2 regions of the Streptomyces sp. NPDC059008 genome follow, and region 1 is predicted to be linked to the other one. Evidence: riboswitches for the same ligand, from Rfam matches in the RefSeq annotation. Region 1 holds a riboswitch; the other holds the start of a gene.
The links. Region 1 has a riboswitch for glycine ahead of gcvP (aminomethyl-transferring glycine dehydrogenase). Riboswitches for the same ligand answer to the same signal wherever they lie in the genome.
Positions count from the first base shown of each region.

Region 2: another riboswitch for glycine. It lies ahead of gcvT (glycine cleavage system aminomethyltransferase GcvT); the one in region 1 lies ahead of gcvP (aminomethyl-transferring glycine dehydrogenase).

Region 1 is NZ_JBHYJC010000085.1:3,000-6,402, forward strand. Features, by position in the region: gene gcvP (aminomethyl-transferring glycine dehydrogenase) at 1-1,244, opposite strand, end outside; glycine riboswitch at 1,434-1,531, opposite strand; gene ACFWZH_RS38720 (PRC-barrel domain-containing protein) at 1,646-2,050, shown strand; gene ACFWZH_RS38725 (DNA polymerase IV) at 1,939-3,403, opposite strand, start outside.
Region 2 is NZ_JBHYJC010000014.1:66,467-69,869, reverse strand. Features, by position in the region: gene gcvH (glycine cleavage system protein GcvH) at 1-276, opposite strand, end outside; gene gcvT (glycine cleavage system aminomethyltransferase GcvT) at 407-1,534, opposite strand; glycine riboswitch at 1,687-1,782, opposite strand; gene ACFWZH_RS18905 (AAA family ATPase) at 2,006-2,734, shown strand; gene ACFWZH_RS18900 (enhanced serine sensitivity protein SseB) at 2,845-3,403, shown strand, end outside.

The DNA.
Region 1 (3,403 bases):
GCCTCTCGGGCGGCGGCGACGACCTCGGCGGCCCGGCCGGGCACCCGCGCGGTCAGGGTGTCGAAGTACGCACCGTGCACGATCTCCACCCCGCCCGCCCGCAGGCCCTCGGCGAGGACGGCGGCGTAGCGGTGGGTGCGCCGGGCGATGGTCCGCAGGCCCTCGGGGCCGTGGTAGACGGCGTACATCCCGGCCATGACGGCGAGCAGCACCTGCGCGGTGCAGATGTTGCTGGTGGCCTTCTCACGGCGGATGTGCTGCTCGCGGGTCTGCAGGGCGAGGCGGTAGGCCTTGTTGCCATCGGCGTCGACGGAGACGCCCACCAGGCGGCCGGGCAGGCTGCGGGCGAACTGGTCGCGAACGGCCATGAAGCCGGCGTGCGGCCCGCCGAAGCCCATCGGGACGCCGAAGCGCTGGGTGGTGCCGACCGCGATGTCCGCGCCGAGCTCGCCGGGCGAGGTCAGCAGCGTCAGGGCGAGCAGATCGGCGGCCACGGTGACGATCGCGCCGAGCCCGTGGGCCTGCTCGATGAGGGCACGGGGGTCGCGCACCGCGCCGGAGGCGCCGGGGTACTGCAGCAGCACGCCGAAGACGCCCCGCTCGGCGATCTCGGCGGGGATGCCGTCGGACAGGTCCGCGACGACGACCTCGACGCCGGTGGGCTCGGCGCGGGTCTGGATCACGGCGACGGTCTGCGGCAGGCAGTCGGCGTCGACCAGGAAGACGCCCTGCTTGACCTTGCCGACGCGGCGGGAGAGCGCCATCGCCTCGGCGGCGGCGGTGCCCTCGTCCAGCAGGGAGGCGCCGGAGGTGGGCAGTCCGGTCAGTTCCGCGACCATGGTCTGGAAGTTCAGCAGCGCCTCGAGGCGGCCCTGCGAGATCTCCGGCTGGTAGGGCGTGTACGCCGTGTACCAGGCCGGGTTCTCCATGACGTTGCGCAGGATCACCGGCGGGGTGAACGTGCCGTAGTAGCCCAGGCCGATCATGGAGGACAGCACCTGGTTGCGCTCCGCCAGGCCGCGCAGCTCCTGGAGGACCTCGGCCTCGGTACGGCCCTGCGGCAGGCCGAGCGCCTCCGCGCTCTTGATCACATCAGGTACGGCGGTGGCCGTGAGCTCGTCCAGCGACCCGAAGCCGACGTGCGCGAGCATCTTCGCCTGCGCCTCGTGGTCGGGGCCGATGTGCCGGCGCTCGAACGGAATGCCTTGTTCGAGCTCGGTCAGGGAGATGCGATTGGTGGTCATCTGCGGGGGCCTCCTGGTCAATACGACCTACGAGGGGCACCACGGCGCGGGTGCCCGGACGGCCTCCCCCTCTGTCATCTCAACCTGAGAGCTTCACCGGCCCGCGCGAGGCGGCCCGGCTTTCACCGTCGGTGAGGAAGGGTTCCGGCGCTGTGCTCGTCCGTGGCCCGCCCTGCTTTCCAGAGTGACCTCGTCCATGCGGTACGTGTGCCTGAGAGATTCCGGGGAGGATTTGCTCCTTCGGCGCCCTGGTCGCGAACGACAAAGGACTCTCCCGCATGGGTTCTGCGGCCATTGGCCAGCCTACCAGCGCACCACTCGAAGGATCCTTCGAGTGGCCGGGGCATGAAATGTGCCGTTTGGTAGTTGTCACAGGGCAGTTGCGACCAATTGGAGGGGTTGTGCAAACCGATATCGATCCCCGGAGCCTGATCGGCCGCAAAGCGTTCGACCGGAACGGCGCGAAAATAGGCACGATCGACGAGGTCTACCTCGACGACGCGACGGGGGAACCGGAGTGGGCGGCGGTGCGCACCGGGCTCTTCAGCCGGGATGCGTTCGTCCCCCTTGAACCCAGCAAGATGGTCGGCGAGGGCCTGCACATCCCCTACGACCGCAAGCTGATCAAGGACGCCCCGGACTTCGGCGTGGGCCGCCATCTCTCCCCTGAGCAGGAGCTCCAGCTCTACCACCACTACCGGCTGGATATCTCCTCACCGGAACCCGGTCCGGCGTCCCCCGGCAAGGAAGACGGCTCCGACGGCCCGGACAAGGACTTCGGCAAGATCGCCGGCTCGGAGGACTGACCTCCTTCCGGCCCGCCGCCCACCAGCGGCAACGGCTCACCCGGCCGCAGCGCCGGGTCCTCGACGGCAAAGGTCCGCACCCTCCCCGGTGCGGACCACGGCGTCTCGAAGCGCACGGTCACCCTCCCCACGCCGCTTCCCTGCACCCATCCGGCGCCGAACTCCTCGTGCACCACGTCCAGCCCCGGATGCCAGCGTCTCGGCCGCTCCTCCTCCGGCTCCCCGCCCCCGGCCTCCTCCCCGCCCGGCTCCGCCGCCGCCCTCGCCAGCTCCCCGGCCTCCCGCTCCGTCGCCAGCTGGGCGAACAGATCCTCCTGCGTGAAGTCGGCCAGCCCGCTGACCCCTACACCCAGCAGCCGCACCCCGCCGGTGGTGTCCACGGTCTCCAGCAGCCGCACCGCGGCCTCCCGTACGACCCCGGGATCGTCGGTGGGCCCGCGGAGCGTCTCGGAGCGGGTCAGCGTCGAGAAGTCGTAGTTCCGCACCTTGATCACCACCGTGCGCCCGGAGCGCCCGGCCGCCCGCAGCCGCTGGACGCAACGGTCGGCCAACCGCAGCATCTCGTTCCGCACCCGCGTCCGGTCGGTCAGATCGACCTCGAAGGTGTCCTCGACCGAAATGGACTTGGCGTCCCGCTCGGCCACCACGGGGCGGTCGTCCTGGCCCAGCGCCATCGCGTACAGCCCCGCGCCGTGCGCCCTGCCCAGGAGCCGCACCAGCTCCGCCTCGCCGGCCTCGGCGGTCTCCGCGACGGTGTGGATCCCGGCCCGGCGCAGCGTCTCAGCCGTCGCGGGCCCCACGCCGGGCAGCGTCCGCACCGTCATGGGGCCCAGCAGCTCCCGCTCCGTACCGGGCTCGATGACGACCAGGCCGTCCGGCTTCGCCGCCTCGGAAGCGATCTTCGCCAGCATCTTGGCGCCCGCGAGCCCCACCGAACCGGTCAGCCCCGTCGCGGACCTGATGTCGCGCCGCAGCCGCTCCCCCACCGCGCGTACGGCGGCCGTCTCAGCCGGCACCCCGCCCGCTTCCAGATCCACGAACGCCTCGTCCAGGCTCAGCGGCTCGACGAGCGGTGACAGCTCGTGCAGCAGCTCCATGACCGTGTCACTCACCTGGCGGTACAGGCCGAAACGAGGGCTGAGATACGCGGCATTGGGGCACAGCCGGCGCGCCTGGGCCGTCGGCATCGCGGAGCGGACCCCGAAGACCCGGGCTTCGTACGACGCCGTGGCGACCACACCCCGCGGCCCGATCCCACCGACCACCACGGGCTTGCCGCGCAGGCTGGGCTTGGCCGCCTGCTCGGCGGCCGCGTAGAACGCATCCATGTCCAGATGCAGAATCGTCGGCGCG
Region 2 (3,403 bases), on a different contig from region 1:
GTTCACCAGCGAGGGGTCGCCGACGACATCCTCGTTGATCTCGACGATCTCGCCGTCCACGGGCGAGTAGAGATCGCTGACGGACTTGGTCGACTCCAGCTCACCGCAGGACTCGCCCGCCGTGACCGTCGAGCCGACCGCGGGAAGCTCCACGAAGACCACATCGCCGAGCGCGTTGGCCGCGTGCTCGGTGATACCGACCGTCGAGACGCCCTCCACGGCGTCCGTCAGCCACTCGTGCTCCTTGCTGTAGCGCAGCTGCTGGGGGTTGCTCATGGCTCGATTCTCCTGTACGCGAGGGTGTGATCGTGCATGGGGGCGCCTCCCCGGGCGAAGTCCGGGGGAGGGTCTTGCACAGTGAGACACGCGGGCGCGCGCCACTGCCGTGCCTGCCGTGGGCGAACCGCTACTTCTGCCGCTTGTAGAAGGGCAGCGCGGTGACCTCGTACGGCTCATGGCTTCCACGGATGTCCACGCAGACACCCTCGGTGCCCGGTGTGGCGTAGGCCGCGTCGACGTAGGCGATGGCGATCGGCTTGCCGAGCGTGGGGGAGGGGGCCCCGGAGGTGACCTCGCCGATGACCGTGCCGTCGGCCGTGACGACCGGGTATCCGGCGCGCGGAACCCGGCGGCCCTCGGCGATCAGGCCGACCAGCTTGCGCGGCGGGTCGGTCTCGGCGCGCTCGGCGGCCGCCGCCAGCGCGGCGCGGCCCACGAAGTCGCCGTTGTTGGTGGTCTTCTCGAACTTCACGACCCGGCCCAGGCCCGCGTCGAACGGCGTGGTGGCGGTGGTCAGCTCGTGCCCGTACAGCGGCATGCCCGCCTCCAGGCGCAGCGTGTCGCGGCAGGACAGACCGCAGGGCACCAGACCGGCGTCCTTGCCGGCCGCGGCCAGCGCCTCCCACAGGGCCACCGCGTCCGCCGGTCGCACGAACAGCTCGAAGCCGTCCTCGCCGGTGTATCCCGTACGGGCGATCAGCGCGTCGACGCCGGCGACCGTGCCGGGCAGCCCGGCGTAGTACTTCAGGCCGTCCAGATCGGCGTCGGTCAGCGCCTTGAGGATCCCCGGGGACTGCGGGCCCTGCACCGCGAGCAGTGCGTAGGCGTCCCGGTCGTCGCGGATCGCGGCGTCGAAGCCGCCCGCTCGCGCGCTCAGCGCGTCCAGCACCACCTGGGCGTTGGAGGCGTTGGCGACGACCATGTACTCCTGGTCGGCGAGCCGGTAGACGATCAGGTCGTCCAGGATGCCGCCGCCGTCCTCGCAGATCATGGTGTAGCGGGCGCGGCCGGTACTGACGCCGCCGATGTTGCCGACCAGCGCGTAGTCGAGGAGGTCGGCGGCCTGCGGGCCGGTGACGGTGATCTCACCCATGTGGGAGAGGTCGAAGAGACCGGCGCGGGTGCGGACGGCGACGTGTTCGTCGCGCTCGCTGCCGTAGCGCAGCGGCATGTCCCAGCCGGCGAAGTCGGTCATGGTCGCGCCGAGCGCGCGGTGGGTGGCGTCCAGCGCGGTGCGGCGGGGGGCATCTGTCATGGTTCTGGGCTCCCAGGCATGGGTGACAAGACGTTCTCCCCATCTGTCATCGGAACCTGAGAGGTTCACCGGGATCCCGCGAACGGACCCGGTTTGCACCTTGGGTGGAGCCGCCCCATGCAACCGGGCAGTGGCTCGCTTTTCAGATCTGCCTCGCCCGCGCGGTATAGGGGCCTGAGAGATTCAAGGGAGGACTTGCTCCTTCGGCGCCCCGCCGTGGCGGCCGGGGACTCTCCCGCGCGGATTCAAGCGGCCGGTATGGAGTTGGCGGTGCACGGACGAGCTTCAGACGTGCACGTGGCGGCCACATCATTACACGGGAACGCCGGATCGAGGAGCCCCGGTCGCCGCCCGGTCCAGGAGCGGGCCCGCCACGCCGACAGATCGGACAATCGCCTTGATGGCCATTACCTTTTCTTGACACTCTGCGGGTAAGGGACGGACTCGGACCGGAACTGGACGGGGAGGGCGATCACGGTGCACAGGGAAGCGGCATTCGCGGCCACTTCAGGGGTCGTGCCCCCGGGCGCGCCGGTGGCGGCACCTGCCGCCGCGCCCCCGGCCCGGCGCGCGGCGCGGTCCGTCGTGCGGCCGGGGCGCGGTACTCGGGTGATGGACCTGCGCGGCCGCAGGCGTGCCCGCGGCACCGCGGAGCTGCGGTTCGCCGCCGGCGACCTGGTGGTGGTCTCCGGACTGCCGGGCAGCGGCAAGAGCACCCTGATGCACCGGGTGGTGCCGTCGTCGGACGGCCGCGGCACCGTGGTGCACCGCATCGATTCGCAGGACGTCCGCGAGCGCTGGGCGCGCGGCAGGCTGCGCCGGCTGCCGTACGGGCTGTACCGCCCGCTGGTGCGGGCCGCGCACTATCTCGCGCTGGGCCGTGCGCTCGCGTCGGGGGACAGCGTGGTGGTGCACGACTGCGGAACGCTGGCCTGGGTGCGCCGCTGGGTCGCCCGGTCGGCGGCGCGCGGCGGGCGCGGGCTGCATCTGGTGCTGCTCGACGTGCCGCCGGAGGTGGCGCGGTCCGGCCAGGAGGCGCGCGGGCGCGGGGTGTCGGGGTACGCCTTCGCGCGGCACCGCAGGGCGGTGGGCCGGCTGGTCGGCGCGGCGGAGACGGCCGGGCCGCCGAAGGGGTTCAGCTCGGTGGTCCTGCTGGACCGGCGGGCGGCGAGCGCACTGAAGACGGTCGCCTTCCACTGAGCGGACTGCGGCTTCCGGGCGTGCCGTACCCCGCCCCCGTATGAACCGCCTGCGGTATTTCTCGTCTAGGGTCGATGGGCGATGGGCGTGGTCGGAACGGGTGGGTACGGATGAGTCTTTCGGAGCAGGGGATACCGCAGCTGGCGTGGCCGGCGAACGAGCTCGAAGAGGTGCTCGCCGCGTCGGTCGGGCATCCGGGCGCCGGCGGCCGGATCGTCGAGGTACTGGGCCGCAGCCGGGTGTGGGTGCCGCTGCCCAACGGCGGTGGCCCGGAGAGCGCGGGCCCGGGCGCCCGCGGCCTGGACCTGCCCACCGTCGAGATCGGCGGGGTGGCCCATGTCCCGGTCTACAGCTCCGAGCAGGAGTTCCTGCGGGTGGTCGGCTCGCACATGTCCTTCACCGTCGCCCCGGCCGGGGAGTTCGCCCGCGGGCTGCCGCCGAGGATCGGGATCGCGGTCAACCCGGACGGCACGGTCGGGGTTCCGCTGCCGCCGCCCGCGGTGGCCGAGCTGTGCCGGCAAGGTCGCCACGGTGGCGAGGGGCTGCCGAGCGGCGGGCGGGTGCGGCTCTTCGAGCCGGACTGGCAGGAGGAGCCGGTGGACTTCCTTGCCGCCGCCGGACTGGAGTTCTCCGGTGCCGGAATTGTCCTGACTGCCCGGCGTGCCCTGG